4 regions of the Paenibacillus hexagrammi genome follow, and region 2 is predicted to be linked to each of the others. Evidence: a T-box and tRNA genes for the amino acid it is inferred to sense, from the RefSeq annotation. Region 2 holds a T-box; the other regions hold tRNA genes.
The links. A T-box is a leader RNA that pairs with one kind of tRNA and senses whether it is charged. The one in region 2 lies ahead of ileS (isoleucine--tRNA ligase), so its partner is inferred to be a tRNA-Ile.

Region 1 (4,428 bases), 3.2 Mb from region 2:
TGCCTCCTACAGGAGGACTTGGCATCGGTATCGATCGCTTAGTCATGCTGCTTACCAATGCGCCTTCGATTCGTGACGTACTGTTATTCCCATTAATGCGCGAACGCCAAGGGGAGTAAAATGGCTTCATATCGGGGTGCCAATGGTGCCTCGATATTTTTTTAAATAAAACTTGCATTGTTTATGGCGAATGTGGTATCTTAATAAACGTCGCCGCTGAGAAGCGACAGCAACTTACAAGAAACAAAGAAGTTGCAAAGCGATGGAGAACATGATATATTGGTTATCGGCTGTCGGAAGACAGCGAATGATGACGAAAGAAATTGTTCTTTGAAAACTGAACAACGAGTGAAGAAAGCAAGTCGTGTAAACGACTTTAAACAAAGAGATTATACAATCTCGTCAGCTTTAACATTGAGCTATTCAGCTTAACAATAGGTTTACCTTATTGGAGAGTTTGATCCTGGCTCAGGACGAACGCTGGCGGCGTGCCTAATACATGCAAGTCGAGCGGGCTTGTCCCTTCGGGGACAAGCTAGCGGCGGACGGGTGAGTAACACGTAGGCAACCTGCCTGTAAGACCGGGATAACTATCGGAAACGATAGCTAAGACCGGATAGCTGGTTTCTCTGCATGGAGAGATCATGAAACACGGTGCAAGCTGTGGCTTACAGATGGGCCTGCGGCGCATTAGCTAGTTGGTGAGGTAACGGCTCACCAAGGCGACGATGCGTAGCCGACCTGAGAGGGTGAACGGCCACACTGGGACTGAGACACGGCCCAGACTCCTACGGGAGGCAGCAGTAGGGAATCTTCCGCAATGGACGAAAGTCTGACGGAGCAACGCCGCGTGAGTGATGAAGGTTTTCGGATCGTAAAGCTCTGTTGCCCTAGACGAACAGCAGGGGGAGTAACTGCCCTTTGTGTGACGGTATAGGAGAAGAAAGCCCCGGCTAACTACGTGCCAGCAGCCGCGGTAATACGTAGGGGGCAAGCGTTGTCCGGAATTATTGGGCGTAAAGCGCGCGCAGGCGGCTATTTAAGTTTGGTGTTTAAGCCCGGGGCTCAACCCCGGTTCGCATCGAAAACTGGATGGCTTGAGTGTAGGAGAGGAAAGTGGAATTCCACGTGTAGCGGTGAAATGCGTAGAGATGTGGAGGAACACCAGTGGCGAAGGCGACTTTCTGGCCTATAACTGACGCTGAGGCGCGAAAGCGTGGGGAGCAAACAGGATTAGATACCCTGGTAGTCCACGCCGTAAACGATGCATGCTAGGTGTCGGGGATTCGATTCCTCGGTGCCGAAGTAAACACAGTAAGCATGCCGCCTGGGGAGTACGCTCGCAAGAGTGAAACTCAAAGGAATTGACGGGGACCCGCACAAGCAGTGGAGTATGTGGTTTAATTCGAAGCAACGCGAAGAACCTTACCAGGTCTTGACATCCCTCTGACCGCTCTAGAGATAGGGCTTCCCTTCGGGGCAGAGGAGACAGGTGGTGCATGGTTGTCGTCAGCTCGTGTCGTGAGATGTTGGGTTAAGTCCCGCAACGAGCGCAACCCTTGATCTTAGTTGCCAGCACTTCGGGTGGGCACTCTAAGATGACTGCCGGTGACAAACCGGAGGAAGGTGGGGATGACGTCAAATCATCATGCCCCTTATGACCTGGGCTACACACGTACTACAATGGTCGTTACAACGGGAAGCGAAGGAGCGATCTGGAGCCAATCCTAAAAAGGCGATCTCAGTTCGGATTGCAGGCTGCAACTCGCCTGCATGAAGTCGGAATTGCTAGTAATCGCGGATCAGCATGCCGCGGTGAATACGTTCCCGGGTCTTGTACACACCGCCCGTCACACCACGAGAGTTTACAACACCCGAAGTCGGTGAGGTAACCGCAAGGAGCCAGCCGCCGAAGGTGGGGTAGATGATTGGGGTGAAGTCGTAACAAGGTAGCCGTATCGGAAGGTGCGGCTGGATCACCTCCTTTCTATGGAGACTCGGTTCTGCAACGAACCAGTCAAGTGCGTAAAGCACAAACAGCTTCTTCACTCGTGTTCAGTTTTGAAAGGTCAATCCTTTCGGCAGTTTGAAAGAACTGCAATCGTTTGGTGATGATGGCGGAGGGGACCCACGCGTTCCCATCTCGAACACGACCGTTAAGCCCTCCAGCGTCAATGGTACTTGAACCGAAGGGTTCTGGGAGAGTAGAACGTTGCCAAGCGAAGCCCATAGCAAGCTTTCGGAGAAAGCTTCGAAAGCTTGTAGGTGGGTTTTTATTTTGGGTAATTACCCGTATAGATATGGGCCCTTAGCTCAGCTGGTTAGAGCGCACCCCTGATAAGGGTGAGGTCGGTGGTTCGAGTCCACTAGGGCCCACCATATGATTTTTTTATAATAGCATGGGGCCATAGCTCAGCTGGGAGAGCGCCTGCCTTGCAAGCAGGAGGTCAGCGGTTCGATCCCGCTTGGCTCCACCAATAAAAAAAGTCGATAAAATTCGACTTGAAATGACGAAGTGGTTTGTGATAAGATAACTTTCGCCGCTGAAAAGTGGTAAAGAACTTGAATCACAAAGCATGGAATCTCAATACTTGTTCCTTGAAAACTAGATAACGAAACAGTTGCAATCTCTCTAGGCGCAGCTTAGATAAATTGTCAACAGACGTAAAGCGTGAAACTTAGAAATCCTTTTCGTTGACTGTGTTACAGCAGTTAATGAAAGTTATTTTTAGCTGGTTAAGCTAGAAAGAGCACACGGAGGATGCCTAGGCGCTAGGAGCCGAAGAAGGACGTGGCGAACGACGAAATGCCTCGGGGAGCCGTAAGCAGGCTTTGAGCCGGGGATGTCCGAATGGGGGAACCCAGCTGTGGTAATGCGCAGTTACTATGCAGTGAATACATAGCTGCATGAGAGGCATACCCAGGGAACTGAAACATCTAAGTACCTGGAGGAAAAGAAAACAAAATGTGATTCCGTCAGTAGCGGCGAGCGAACGCGGATTAGCCCAAACCAAGGAGCTTGCTCCTTGGGGTTGTAGGACCTCAACGTGGCAAAAGTTTGTTAGGTGAAGTAGTCTGGAAAGGCTCGGCAAAGAGGGTAAAAGCCCCGTAACCAAAAACAAACGTATGCCTAGAGGGATCCTGAGTACGGCGGGACACGTGAAACCCCGTCGGAATCCGGCAGGACCATCTGCCAAGGCTAAATACTACCTAGCGACCGATAGTGAAGCAGTACCGTGAGGGAAAGGTGAAAAGCACCGCGGAAGCGGAGTGAAAAAGAACCTGAAACCGTGTGCTTACAAGAAGTCAGAGCCCTCTTTATGGGTGATGGCGTGCCTTTTGTAGAATGAACCGGCGAGTTACGTTCCCGTGCGAGGTTAAGTCGAAGAGACGGAGCCGCAGCGAAAGCGAGTCTGAATAGGGCGCTTTAGTACGTGGACGTAGACCCGAAACCGTGTGATCTACCCCTGTCCAGGGTGAAGGTGAGGTAACACTCACTGGAGGCCCGAACCCACGAATGTTGAAAAATTCGGGGATGAGGTGGGGGTAGCGGAGAAATTCCAATCGAACTCGGAGATAGCTGGTTCTCCCCGAAATAGCTTTAGGGCTAGCCTCGGAATCAAGAGTTGTGGAGGTAAAGCACTGATTGGGTGCGGGGCCCGCCAAGGGTTACCAAGTCCAGTCAAACTCTGAATGCCACAAACTCATATCCGGGAGTCAGACAGTGAGTGCTAAGATCCATTGTCAAAAGGGAAACAGCCCAGACCATCAGCTAAGGTCCCCAAGTGTGTGTTAAGTGGGAAAGGATGTGGAGTTGCACAGACAACCAGGATGTTGGCTTAGAAGCAGCCACCATTGAAAGAGTGCGTAATAGCTCACTGGTCGAGTGACTCTGCGCCGAAAATGTAACGGGGCTAAACACGCCACCGAAGCTATGGCATGTACGTAAGTACTTGGGTAGGGGAGCGTTGTATGTACGTTGAAGTCTGACCGTAAGGACAGGTGGAGCGCATACAAGTGAGAATGCCGGTATAAGTAACGAAAAGATCAGTGAGAATCTGATCCGCCGAAAGCCTAAGGGTTCCTGAGGAAGGTTCGTCCGCTCAGGGTCAGTCGGGACCTAAGGCGAGGCCGAAAGGCGTAGTCGATGGACAACAGGTTGATATTCCTGTACCACCGTAGCCGTTATGAGCAATGGAGTGACGCAGAAGGATAGTGACGCGAGCTGATGGATGCTCGTCCAAGCAGTGAGGCTGGTGTGTAGGCAAATCCGCACACCGTTAAGGCTGGGCTGTGATGGGGAGGGAAACTTATAGTACCGAAGGTCATGATTTCACACTGCCAAGAAAAGCTTCTAGCCAGGCGAAGGTGCCCGTACCGCAAACCGACACAGGTGGGCGAGAAGAGAATTCTAAGGCGCGCGGAAGA
Region 2 (4,428 bases):
CAGGGTACTGTTCATGGAATTGCTTCTCATCCCCGAACGGATGATGGTACTGCGCAAACGGCATCGATCCACTGTCAAACCAGACATCGATAACTTCAGGCGTTCTGTGCATCCTCCCGCCACAGGAACAGTGCAGAACAATTTCGTCCACATACGGTTTATGCAGTTCCAAGTTCCCTTCTATCGGATGTACCGACTTCTCCATCAGCTCCTTCACGCTGCCAGGTGCATACTCGGAGCCACACCCCCGCATACCCATACATTAAGCGGCGTACCCCAATAGCGGTTTCGGCTGATGTTCCAATCGATGAGCTCCTCCAGAAATTTTCCAAAACGCCCTTCTTGGAGATGCGATGGATACCAGCTAATATTTTTGTTATTTTCGAGCAGTTGTTCTTTCACAGCAGTCGTTTTGATAAACCAGCTTTCCATTGCATAGTAGAGCAGCGGAGACTTGCAGCGCCAGCAGAAGGGATAGCTATGCTCGTAACGTTCCTTGGAAAACAACAAGCCGCGTTCGGACAAATATTTCACAATATCGATGTCGCAATCCTTGACGAAACGACCCGTATAGTCCGTAACCTGTTCGGTATAACAGCCTGCAGAATTGACGACATTCACGAAATCAAGCATGTGCTGCTTGGCCGTGCGGTAGTCGTCCTCCCCATGTGCAGGGGCAATATGAACAATCCCGGTGCCGCTTGTATCACTGACATAATCGGCATCCACAACGATATGTCCTTTGTTGACCTCCATATAACCGAATGGCGGCTCATAGGGAATCCCTATCCATTCCGAGCCCTTATGCGTAGACAAGATCTCGTAATCTGCCTTTAGAACCTTCTCCACCAGCTTCTCCGCGACAATATACACTTCACCATGATGCTTCACTCTTACGTAATCCATATTCTTATTTACCGCCAGTGCAATATTTGCGGGTAGCGTCCAGGGGGTTGTCGTCCAAGCTAGAAATATGTCCCTGCTTTGCTTGCTCTTAAATTTGACCGTGGCGCTCAAATCCTTGACATCCTCATAGCCCTGTGCTACCTCGTGAGAGCTGAGAGTCGTTTGGCAATCCGGGCAATAAGGACTGACACGATGCCCTCGGTATAATAATCCTTTGTTATGAATGACGGATAAAACATGCCATACGCTCTCGATATAATCGTTCGTTAGTGTGATGTATGGATGATCCATATCCGTCCAATAGCCAATCGCTTCGGTCAGCTCCCGCCACTGCTTTTCATACTCGAATACACTGTCTTTACATCTCGTAACAAATTCAGCAATGCCGTACTTTTCGATCTCTTGTTTGCCTGAGATCCCCAGTTGCTTCTCAACGCCTAGCTCAACAGGAAGGCCGTGCGTATCCCATCCGGCTTTGCGAACGACACGGAAACCGGACATAGTTTTGTAGCGGCAGATAAAATCTTTCATAACACGGCCAAGCACGTGCCCAATATGCGGTTTACCGTTTGCAGTAGGTGGTCCCTCATAAAAAACAAAATTCGGTTTTCCTTTTCGGTTTTCGATCGATTTTCGGAAAGTCTCCTGTTGTTTCCACTGTTCAAGAACTCGTAATTCACGAGTCCTTGCCTTCTCTTTTACATCAACTCTTCTCACTTCTATCATCCCTTCTCCCTATAGTTCTGAAAACAAAAAAATCCCGCCCCGTAAGGGACGAGATTTCATCTCGCGATACCACCCTTGTTCCGTAAAGATCATCATTAGATCATCTTACGGCACCTCCTACTACGCACCATCATACGCGTCCTTTGTAACGGCAGGATCCCGGGTTAGCTTAGTTCAACTTCTTCAGCTTTCCTTCTCGGAGAGGATTTTCCGCTAACTCTTGAACATTGGCTTTCAGCACAAGGCCAACTCTCTGGGGAACAAGGGGTTTAACGTACTCTTTCTCGTCAATGAATTTGAATAAGGGTATTCAATTAATTAAGTTTTACAGCAGTTTCAACAAAATGTCAATTCTAACGATACTAAATCGCTTATTGTCTCTATTTCATCAATAATCTCGTGCATGATCGAACCAGCGTTGAGCCATCTCCACTGTTATGGGCTGGCCGATCTTATGGTCGGACTGGCTGAGTTGCCAGACTGCTTCGGCTAGGTCTTCCCTTTCGGTGGTTTCGATGCCTTTTAGGCTATTGAAGCGCACGGTGAAAGAGGTAATAGCTGCCTCGGCATCCGATAAGTTGCGGGCCTTGGCCAAGGTCGCCTGAGCATCGTTGTAAGCTTCGTTTGCCAGCTTGGCCAGACGTTTAGGCCATGCCGAGAAAGGGCGGCCAAATTCAGTCGTCCACCACTCGGGCTTTCGCAATTGGCTCACTGAAGCATGGTCTGTCCAAGGGCGGGTTGTAGCGCGTGTTTTCATTTGCTGCTTAAGGCGCTTACCCGAGATCTCCTCCACATTGTAGGCGATAAATCTGTCAAGCAACGGCCATGCGTTCAAGGGAGGCAAATCCCCCAGATCTGGCATGAAGCGCAGCTCCAGGTTCGTTAACCGGGCTTGATGAGCCAACAAATCCAAATCACAGAAGTTCCCCCTTAAACTCAGTGAGTTCAGGTTTGGGAAGCACTCTAAGCAGCTCAGAGAGATGGGCTGTCCCAACGGCGTATTGTGCAATGCCAAGCTCGTCGCTTGGTGCAATTCACCTAGATCGGGCAGTATGAAAGGAGGATCACTCTTGCGCCGGCTGGTGCGAGGCGCCAGTGACAATGAATACGGCATACAGCCAGTAGCCGAGAAGCGTGATAGATCGCCGGACACGTTTAATCGAATAGGTCTATTCGGAAGCTTCAAGCTCAGATGTCCTCCGGACTGGCTCATATCGATATGAACGCCATGCAAAATGGACTGGCTTGCGTCCGCCACCGTATCCGCAGACAATATCGGAGTCCACGTCATCTCTTCAATAATCCGTTTCCGCGACCACTCCAAGAAGCCCATATCACTTCCTGTATAGTATAGAAATCGCGGCCAGGGCGAGCCCGACGGCGTAGCGAAGGCATCGAATACGGTCCAATCGATGCCTTCGTACGGCTCGACGTGAAGGTCCACTTTTTTTCCCAAGTTTGGCGGTCCGATAGATAGGCTGCCTACACCGGGCTCAATGACAAGAGTGTGGCTGTGTGGTCCCGTAAGGTCGATGGGATAACGACCGGCTTCTCTAACAGAAGCAGGTGGGCGAGCGTGGCTATCATTGGGCACTTCCATCATCCTTTCTTCTACTTATTTAATCTGCGCGATTGCATATTTGCAAGATTACAACTTTGTGAAAGCGCTTATCGAGGAGAGGATCCATGTTACTCAAGTTATACTCCTCCTTGCCGAAGCTATTATTGCGAATCTATTCCTTTATTTCCTTTAAATATCATAATTCTCCAAACAAAAAAAGTCTATCTTTAGAAAAAGATAAACTTTGATGATTGGTATAAGTCGGGCGCTGTTCTCAGAGCCCCTATTGCGAATTCATCGCCGGACAAGTTTCTATATCATTTTTCTCAGGTTATCAAGTTTCATTTCAACTTCACCCTACTTGTCGCCTTCCGAACTCACTTCATCTATGACACCTGACATGTGGTCGTCATGTTCGGCTTCGATCGTCGAAGACGCACCTATATAGTTTGTTTTTAACCAATCAGCAGTGCTAAAATGAACTTTTTTTGATATACCGGCGTACTTGGCTACCGTTGGTACAACCTGGTTTAGCGGAACGGTTTTATACGCATAAGGTAATTCCTCATTGTAATCATAGCTGAAAGTAAAAGGTGAACTTGGCGGGTTCGTCTTGCTCATATTTTCTACTCCAACGATATGCGAAGACCAAGCCCATTTCCCGATTGTTGATTTGTCATACCACGTGATTCCTTTAGTAAACAAGTTATCTCCATTATGATCCCAGCTGCTTCCAATATATGACCCGCTGCTATTCGTTACTTTTGAATTTACAATTAAACTATGGTTGATCGCATCTTTAAATAATTCATTAAAAGGTGCGCTCATATTGCCTATATCGTCACCTTGACGTTCTGCACCTATCAACGGTTCATTAAAAGCATTATAGACATTGGTATCTGCTGCTATCGATGCACCATTCCTTGCATTCACTCCACGTGATAATGTATCACCGCCATATTTTGAGATGGCGTTTACACGATCCATGACGCTCTGATGCGTTGAATTATCAAAGAAATTATTAAAAATATGGCCCGTTCCTTGACGAATCATTGGCAAACGTTGCCCAACATTCGTATATCGATTGTACGCCATGGTCAGTCTGAGTCTCTGGTTTCCATCTTTGATCTCGACTCCAGTAGGACTAATATAGTTCGTGTAATCCTTATCGCCGGAGCCTACCAAATGCACTTTAGAGTGATAGGCTGCATACGCCATAATCTGATTTTTGGTAG
Region 3 (4,428 bases), 2.5 Mb from region 2:
TAAGGAAATATCAAAATATGCTCGTAACCGTAGTTATCAAGTTGAAAAAAATAGAGGGTGGAGCTTGACTTGCCCTCTATAGATATGATATTTTAAATCTCGCCCCTTCGGAATGAAGAACAGCGAAATTGTAAAAATAAAATGTTTTAAAAAAAGTACTTGCAATTAGCTTGGGCACTGTGGTATATTGAAAAAGTCGCCGCTGAAAAGGTGGCGGAATTAAAAAGAGAAATTGTTCTTTGAAAACTGAACAACGAGTGAAGAAAGCAAGTCGTGTAAACGACTCTAAACAAAGAGATTGCAAAATCTCGTCAGCTTTAACATTGAGCTATTCAGCTTAACGATAGGTTTACCTTATTGGAGAGTTTGATCCTGGCTCAGGACGAACGCTGGCGGCGTGCCTAATACATGCAAGTCGAGCGGGCTTGTCCCTTCGGGGACAAGCTAGCGGCGGACGGGTGAGTAACACGTAGGCAACCTGCCTGTAAGATCGGGATAACTATCGGAAACGATAGCTAAGACCGGATAGCTGGTTTCTCTGCATGGAGAAATCATGAAACACGGTGCAAGCTGTGGCTTACAGATGGGCCTGCGGCGCATTAGCTAGTTGGTGAGGTAACGGCTCACCAAGGCGACGATGCGTAGCCGACCTGAGAGGGTGAACGGCCACACTGGGACTGAGACACGGCCCAGACTCCTACGGGAGGCAGCAGTAGGGAATCTTCCGCAATGGACGAAAGTCTGACGGAGCAACGCCGCGTGAGTGATGAAGGTTTTCGGATCGTAAAGCTCTGTTGCCCTAGACGAACAGCAGGGGGGTAACTGCCCTTTGTGTGACGGTATAGGAGAAGAAAGCCCCGGCTAACTACGTGCCAGCAGCCGCGGTAATACGTAGGGGGCAAGCGTTGTCCGGAATTATTGGGCGTAAAGCGCGCGCAGGCGGCTATTTAAGTTTGGTGTTTAAGCCCGGGGCTCAACCCCGGTTCGCATCGAAAACTGGATGGCTTGAGTGTAGGAGAGGAAAGTGGAATTCCACGTGTAGCGGTGAAATGCGTAGAGATGTGGAGGAACACCAGTGGCGAAGGCGACTTTCTGGCCTATAACTGACGCTGAGGCGCGAAAGCGTGGGGAGCAAACAGGATTAGATACCCTGGTAGTCCACGCCGTAAACGATGAGTGCTAGGTGTTAGGGGTTTCGATGCCCTTGGTGCCGAAGTAAACACAATAAGCACTCCGCCTGGGGAGTACGCTCGCAAGAGTGAAACTCAAAGGAATTGACGGGGACCCGCACAAGCAGTGGAGTATGTGGTTTAATTCGAAGCAACGCGAAGAACCTTACCAGGTCTTGACATCCCTCTGACCGCTCTAGAGATAGGGCTTCCCTTCGGGGCAGAGGAGACAGGTGGTGCATGGTTGTCGTCAGCTCGTGTCGTGAGATGTTGGGTTAAGTCCCGCAACGAGCGCAACCCTTGATCTTAGTTGCCAGCACTTCGGGTGGGCACTCTAAGATGACTGCCGGTGACAAACCGGAGGAAGGTGGGGATGACGTCAAATCATCATGCCCCTTATGACCTGGGCTACACACGTACTACAATGGTCGTTACAACGGGAAGCGAAGGAGCGATCTGGAGCCAATCCTAAAAAGGCGATCTCAGTTCGGATTGCAGGCTGCAACTCGCCTGCATGAAGTCGGAATTGCTAGTAATCGCGGATCAGCATGCCGCGGTGAATACGTTCCCGGGTCTTGTACACACCGCCCGTCACACCACGAGAGTTTACAACACCCGAAGTCGGTGAGGTAACCGCAAGGAGCCAGCCGCCGAAGGTGGGGTAGATGATTGGGGTGAAGTCGTAACAAGGTAGCCGTATCGGAAGGTGCGGCTGGATCACCTCCTTTCTATGGAGACTCGGTTCTGAAACGAACCAGTCAAGTGCTCTAAGAGCACAAACAGCTTCTTCACTCGTGTTCAGTTTTGAAAGGTCAATCCTTTCGGCAGTTTGAAAGAACTGCAATCGTTTGGTGATGATGGCGGAGGGGACCCACGCGTTCCCATCTCGAACACGACCGTTAAGCTCTCCAGCGTCAATGGTACTTGAACCGAAGGGTTCTGGGAGAGTAGAACGTTGCCAAGCGAAGCCCATAGCAAGCTTTCGGAGAAAGCTTCGAAAGCTTGTAGGTGGGTTTTTATTTTGGGTAATTACCCTAATAGATATGGGCCCTTAGCTCAGCTGGTTAGAGCGCACCCCTGATAAGGGTGAGGTCGGTGGTTCGAGTCCACTAGGGCCCACCATATGATTTTTTTATAATAGCATGGGGCCATAGCTCAGCTGGGAGAGCGCCTGCCTTGCAAGCAGGAGGTCAGCGGTTCGATCCCGCTTGGCTCCACCAATAAAAAAAGTCGATAAAATTCGACTTGAAATGACGAAGTGGTTTGTGATAAGATAACTTTCGCCGCTGAAAAGTGGTAAAGAACTTGAATCACAAAGCATGGAATCTCAATACTTGTTCCTTGAAAACTAGATAACGAAAACGAAACGTAAAGCGTGAAACTTAGAAATCCTTTTCGTTGACTGTGTTACAGCAGTTAATGAAAGTTATTTTTAGCTGGTTAAGCTAGAAAGAGCACACGGAGGATGCCTAGGCGCTAGGAGCCGAAGAAGGACGTGGCGAACGACGAAATGCCTCGGGGAGCCGTAAGCAGGCTTTGATCCGGGGATGTCCGAATGGGGGAACCCAACTGTGGTAATGCGCAGTTACTATGCAGTGAATACATAGCTGCATGAGAGGCATACCCAGGGAACTGAAACATCTAAGTACCTGGAGGAAAAGAAAACAAAATGTGATTCCGTCAGTAGCGGCGAGCGAACGCGGATTAGCCCAAACCAAGGAGCTTGCTCTTTGGGGTTGTAGGACCTCAACGTGGCAAAAGTTTGTTAGGCGAAGTAGTCTGGAAAGGCTCGGCAAAGAGGGTAAAAGCCCCGTAGCCAAAAACAAACGTATGCCTAGAGGGATCCTGAGTACGGCGGGACACGTGAAACCCCGTCGGAATCCGGCAGGACCATCTGCCAAGGCTAAATACTACCTAGCGACCGATAGTGAAGCAGTACCGTGAGGGAAAGGTGAAAAGCACCGCGGAAGCGGAGTGAAAAAGAACCTGAAACCGTGTGCTTACAAGAAGTCAGAGCCCTCTCTATGGGTGATGGCGTGCCTTTTGTAGAATGAACCGGCGAGTTACGTTCCCGTGCGAGGTTAAGTCGAAGAGACGGAGCCGCAGCGAAAGCGAGTCTGAATAGGGCGATTTAGTACGTGGACGTAGACCCGAAACCGTGTGATCTACCCCTGTCCAGGGTGAAGGTGAGGTAACACTCACTGGAGGCCCGAACCCACGAATGTTGAAAAATTCGGGGATGAGGTGGGGGTAGCGGAGAAATTCCAATCGAACTCGGAGATAGCTGGTTCTCCCCGAAATAGCTTTAGGGCTAGCCTCGGAATCAAGAGTTGTGGAGGTAAAGCACTGATTGGGTGCGGGGCCCGCCAAGGGTTACCAAGTCCAGTCAAACTCTGAATGCCACAAACTCATATCCGGGAGTCAGACAGTGAGTGCTAAGATCCATTGTCAAAAGGGAAACAGCCCAGACCATCAGCTAAGGTCCCCAAGTGTGTGTTAAGTGGGAAAGGATGTGGAGTTGCACAGACAACCAGGATGTTGGCTTAGAAGCAGCCACCATTGAAAGAGTGCGTAATAGCTCACTGGTCGAGTGACTCTGCGCCGAAAATGTAACGGGGCTAAACACGCCACCGAAGCTATGGCATGTACGTAAGTACTTGGGTAGGGGAGCGTTGAATGCGGGTAGAAGTCAGACCGGAAGGACTGGTGGACTGCATTCAAGTGAGAATGCCGGTATAAGTAACGAAAAGATCAGTGAGAATCTGATCCGCCGAAAGCCTAAGGGTTCCTGAGGAAGGTTCGTCCGCTCAGGGTCAGTCGGGACCTAAGGCGAGGCCGAAAGGCGTAGTCGATGGACAACAGGTTGATATTCCTGTACCACCGTAGCCGTTATGAGCGATGGAGTGACGCAGAAGGATAGTGACGCGAGCTGATGGATGCTCGTCCAAGCAGTGAGGCTGGTGTGTAGGCAAATCCGCACACCGTTAAGGCTGGGCTGTGATGGGGAGGAAACTTATAGTACCGAAGGTCATGATTTCACACTGCCAAGAAAAGCTTCTAGCCAGGCGAAGGTGCCCGTACCGCAAACCGACACAGGTGGGCGAGAAGAGAATTCTAAGGCGCGCGGAAGAACTCTCGTTAAGGAACTCGGCAAAATGACCCCGTAACTTCGGGAGAAGGGGTGCCTCGGTAGGGTGAATAGCCCGAGGGGGCCGCAGTGAAAAGGCCCAAGCGACTGTTTAGCAAAAACACAGGTCTG
Region 4 (4,428 bases), 450 kb from region 2:
CTCCGCTTGCATGATGTTTGTTTGAAATTCATCAGATGCAACCAGCCTTTGAATTGCGTTCAAATCTTCCAAGTCTTTGGAGTACGTTGCTTTTGCAAATTTTTCAAGCTCCGTAAATTCAAGCAGATCGTCTCCCACCCCATTATGCGAGAAATTTATAGCAACAACGTCCACATCTGAGGCTAAAGCCTCTGCCGCATGCGGGAACATCCCCCAATCTTTAAAACCCTTGTAACCATGACAGACAATCAAAGTTCCTAGAGATTCGGCGCTTGATGCAGGATAAAAATCCGCCCGTATCATCCGATCTTTAGACATCTCCAACTGAAAAGACTTCTTTTCCCCATTCGGCGCTACCTTCTTTCTTTTAACTACTTGTATAACGCTTGTGCATACAACTGCTATTTTAACACAAAATTTTATGGTAAAAGAGGCTTCTGCTTGTGCAACATTTCCAATCATCGTCCGTCTGTAGCAATAGAGGTGATAAGAATGATAAAAAAGATGGAGTTTACTAGGAGTAATGATGTTCGCGCTTGTTTGTACGTTTTGTCAGAGTGTGTTTGCCTTTACGGATATTGAAGGCGATCCGGCTCAGAGCAAAATCGAAGCCTTGCAAAAAGAAGGAATTGTTAGCGGGATCGATGACGATTTATTCAATCCCAAAGGGCATGTGACCATCGCCCAAGGTGTTCATCTAATTGTGCAGGGGCTTCACTTGAATATCGATAACATTCGATTTATCAAAGAACCGAAGGCCAGTGACTACTACTCTCATGTACCGGACAATGCCTGGTACGCCCCTTCCATGATTATTGCGGCGCATAACGGGATTGAGCTAAACCGCGATTTGATGCCGGATGACGAGATGACTCGGGAGCAATTTGCAGCAAATTTGTATCAGGCGATTCAGCATACCGGAACCTATGTTACGAACAAAATGTGGATCATCATGAAAGATGAGAACGCTTTTTCAGAAGGAACCATGAATGCAGTCCAGGATTTGGTGAAAATGAAGGTGATCGAACTTGACAATGGAGCCTTTCACCCCAAAACTCCCATTACCCGCTCTGAAGCAGCTGAAATGCTCTATAATGCGATTGAATTTGTAAATAGCCATAAACAGCCCGTCCAAGAGCAGTCCGTTACCTTTACATCTACACCTGTGAATGATGACGTGAACAAAATTGTCGTGTCCCGAGGCACCAAGCCTCATGCTGGGTACAAAATCGAAATAACAGGCATTGATTTCCAGACTGACGGCACTGCGGTAATCCGTTACCATCTGACCGATCCCGATCCCCTTGCTCTGTATGCTCAGGTGATAACCGAACCTACGGCCGAGACGTATGTTGCCTCCTCTTATACCATTACGCTGAAGCAAGAATAAGCATGCTATAGATGTGAAAAAGAAGACAAGTCCTTAGGGATTTGTCTTTTTTTATCATAAATTCGACATGTTTAGTAAAAACTTCACTAGAATGCTTCAACACTCACTACACCTCACTCAGGAGGCATATTTCGATGTTTCGATTCCAATCTTTCGGCTTTACAGCAGCACGTACAGGCATATGTCTGTTCATGACTTTGACTTCGGCGTACGGAGGACAGACATTGAATGCCGAAGCTTCTACGGAACAGATCAATCCGAACCAGATTCACATGATTGTCAAAACCTCACCACAATCGCTCTATCAATCCGAAGAAAGCTGGACGGATAAAAAAATAGTTCGCGATCTGGATGAGGCCAAGACATCGCCTTCTTACGATGCGGCGCTTTTGCCCGATACGGTCATTTCCTATGAATCCCAAACAGGTCAAACCAGGCAGTGGGCCGTAACACCGGAAGGTGATGTTGTGGATCCTATTCACAAACAAACCATGATGGTATCATCCCGAACCAAAGAAGAGTTAAAGCAGCATACGCTAGCTCTACGGGCAAAGCATTACGGAGAGATGCTGCCATGGAAAGAAGCAAGCATGGCGCTTCCCAAATACAGCAAATTCGAAATCATAGATTTGGAAAGCGGACTTCGCTTTCAGGGGCAGCGCCGCGCCGGCAGCAGTCATGCGGATGTACAACCGCTGACCAAGACGGACTCCGCGACGCTCAAGCAAATCTACGGCGGCCATTGGAGCTGGGACCGCAGAGCGGTCCTAGTGAGGCTTGACGGCCGCACGATAGCCGGCTCCATGCACGGCATGCCGCATGGAGGCGATGGCATTCCCGGAAATGACTTCAAGGGTCATTTCTGTATTCATTTTTTGGGGAGCGAGACTCATGGCTCCCATTCCATTGACCCTGCGCACCAGGTCATGGTGCACAAAGCCGCCGGCTTGCTCAGCGAGTACATGAGCAAGCTAACGCCTTGGCAGCTGATCGACGTGTGGATCGCTGCTGCCAACCAAGGCGACCTGCACCTACTGCAGGCCGCCACGGGGCAAGAGCAGGCGGTGCATGTTCGCAGCATGCGCCGCCTGTCCAAATTCCAGGAGCAGGATACTTCCGGGCTCCTGGAATTCGAAACCAAGGTCGAAGTGGCGGCTACGCCAGAGCGTTCGAGCAAGCTTCAAACAAGGCGAATCCTCTTTCGCCTGGAAAGAGTTTCGCCTGAGTCGCGCTGGTATATCCGCAGCGCCCAAATGAATAAATAAGCGGCACGTATAGGCGCCATTCTCAGAGAAGGCGCCTTGTTTATTCCCCTATTTCTTGCATTTCCAGCTCACTTGACCGCCAATCCGCTCCAGATTCGAATCCAAAATCATCTTAGATGATTTACAATGAACAAAAATAAAAACCTTCGCTGTCCTTAGCAAAGGTTTCTTTCGTATGGGCCCAGAGGGACTCGAACCCCCGACCAATCGGTTATGAGCCGACCGCTCTAACCAACTGAGCTATAGGCCCTCATACTTGATAATTGGTTGCGGGGGCAGGATTTGAACCTGCGGCCTTCGGGTTATGAGCCCGACGAGCTACCGGGCTGCTCCACCCCGCGTCGTTAGTGCCGCTAACAGCGACAAAAATAAATATACACTACACGCAAGTGTGAAGTCAAGCACTATTTCTCTATTAATCCACATGCAATCCGTTCCGTTATTGTGTGCTGTACCTCACACCAAACCGCCCTTTTTTCGATTTATACACTTCAACTTCCTGCGGACACTCGTATCCATAAATCCACCAGTCTTCCTCCATTCTTTTTGCGAGGCAGCCGGCTTGAAATTTAGAATCATATAGCTTTGCCCAATATACCCAATTCATCTCATAATCACTCCGTTTATTCTTCGTCTGTATTCCTATCTTAACCATTAAGGTGCTCAGATATGAGCCAAGCTCTTTTTCCATCCGTACAGTTTTAGAAAAAGCAGGAAAGCGGTATAATAGTACACAGACCAAGCAAGCGACAAGGAGGTATGTTCCATGTATTGCGGTATTGCCATTTTTCCGTCCAAAGAAATCCAAGACGCTGCCAATAGTTTTAGAAAACGGTACGATCCCCACTACAATCTGATCCAGCCCCATTTGACGATCAAGGAAAAAGAACAGTGGAATGAAGATCAACTTGCTGCTGCTGCCGCACATCTAGAGCAAATCACGAAATCGATTCAACCGTTCGAGATACACTTCAACCGATTTTCATCGTTTTACCCAGTAAATAATGTCATTTACTTGGCTCTGTCCGATACTACGGAAATGATCAAGCTTCATAACACGATATGTACCGATGTGTGCAGGGAGTCGGAAAAGCCGTACGCTTATAACCCCCACCTTACGATCGGTCAGGAGCTGGGCGCAGACGAGCTGCATGATGTACTTTCAAGCCTGAAAAACAGGAAAGTGAATCTCACATCAAAGGTTGACCGGGTACATCTCCTATTTCAAACCGATAATGAAGCGTGGACGGTCCATCAGACTTTTTTACTACGCGGCTAAGGAATTACTTAAACATGAAAAAGCCTCAAGCGCTGATCACACAGTGCTTGAGGCTTTTGTGTTACTTTCAAAAAATAGATGTAGAGACATAACATCGAATGAAAAGTTAGATTCCTAATAATTGCTGCTTGCCTCAATTTCATTAAATGAAAGGCATAATTTCAAATTACTGCTTAAATTCCGTAAGGAAACGCTTGGCAGTATCTCCCGCTGCTGTCGTAAATACTTCGTAAATTTTAACCGTTAGCGGGAAGTCAAGCTGTCCTGAATTGACATTCAAAGAAATCGTATTCGTGCCGTTATATAGACGATTGGTTCCGGCTAACGCTTCGGTTGTGCTGCCTACGCGATTGCCATCATTATCATATAAGTCAAATTGCAGCTTAGAAGTGTTGGCATCAACTGTTACAGCCTTATCCTGTTCAATATCCAAATCCAGCTTCAGCTTGTAGTTATACAAGAAGGATGTTGGCTGGAACAACGCAGTGATCGAC

Region 1: it has a tRNA-Ile gene. The T-box ahead of ileS (isoleucine--tRNA ligase) is inferred to sense a tRNA for this amino acid. The anticodon was not compared.
Region 3: it has a tRNA-Ile gene. The T-box ahead of ileS (isoleucine--tRNA ligase) is inferred to sense a tRNA for this amino acid. The anticodon was not compared.
Region 4: it has a tRNA-Ile gene. The T-box ahead of ileS (isoleucine--tRNA ligase) is inferred to sense a tRNA for this amino acid. The anticodon was not compared.

The regions. Positions count from the first base shown of each region.
Region 1 is NZ_CP090978.1:5,808,703-5,813,130, reverse strand. Features, by position in the region: gene lysS (lysine--tRNA ligase) at 1-119, shown strand, start outside; rRNA gene L0M14_RS26625 (16S ribosomal RNA) at 446-1,987, shown strand; rRNA gene rrf (5S ribosomal RNA) at 2,105-2,221, shown strand; tRNA gene L0M14_RS26615 (tRNA-Ile) at 2,303-2,379, shown strand; tRNA gene L0M14_RS26610 (tRNA-Ala) at 2,402-2,477, shown strand; rRNA gene L0M14_RS26605 (23S ribosomal RNA) at 2,735-4,428, shown strand, end outside.
Region 2 is NZ_CP090978.1:2,467,596-2,472,023, forward strand. Features, by position in the region: partial or broken gene ileS (isoleucine--tRNA ligase) at 1-1,623, opposite strand, end outside; T-box leader at 1,674-1,932, opposite strand; gene L0M14_RS10915 (hypothetical protein) at 2,021-3,235, opposite strand; gene L0M14_RS10920 (pectate lyase family protein) at 3,551-4,428, opposite strand, start outside.
Region 3 is NZ_CP090978.1:10,358-14,785, forward strand. Features, by position in the region: gene L0M14_RS00070 (regulator of G-protein signaling domain-containing protein) at 1-82, shown strand, start outside; rRNA gene L0M14_RS00075 (16S ribosomal RNA) at 355-1,897, shown strand; rRNA gene rrf (5S ribosomal RNA) at 2,017-2,133, shown strand; tRNA gene L0M14_RS00085 (tRNA-Ile) at 2,215-2,291, shown strand; tRNA gene L0M14_RS00090 (tRNA-Ala) at 2,314-2,389, shown strand; rRNA gene L0M14_RS00095 (23S ribosomal RNA) at 2,608-4,428, shown strand, end outside.
Region 4 is NZ_CP090978.1:2,014,380-2,018,807, reverse strand. Features, by position in the region: gene L0M14_RS31465 (alpha/beta hydrolase family protein) at 1-324, opposite strand, end outside; gene L0M14_RS08680 (S-layer homology domain-containing protein) at 524-1,390, shown strand; gene L0M14_RS08675 (hypothetical protein) at 1,525-2,655, shown strand; tRNA gene L0M14_RS08670 (tRNA-Ile) at 2,832-2,905, opposite strand; tRNA gene L0M14_RS08665 (tRNA-Met) at 2,920-2,996, opposite strand; gene L0M14_RS08660 (hypothetical protein) at 3,095-3,262, opposite strand; gene L0M14_RS08655 (2'-5' RNA ligase family protein) at 3,422-3,934, shown strand; gene L0M14_RS08650 (hypothetical protein) at 4,101-4,428, opposite strand, start outside.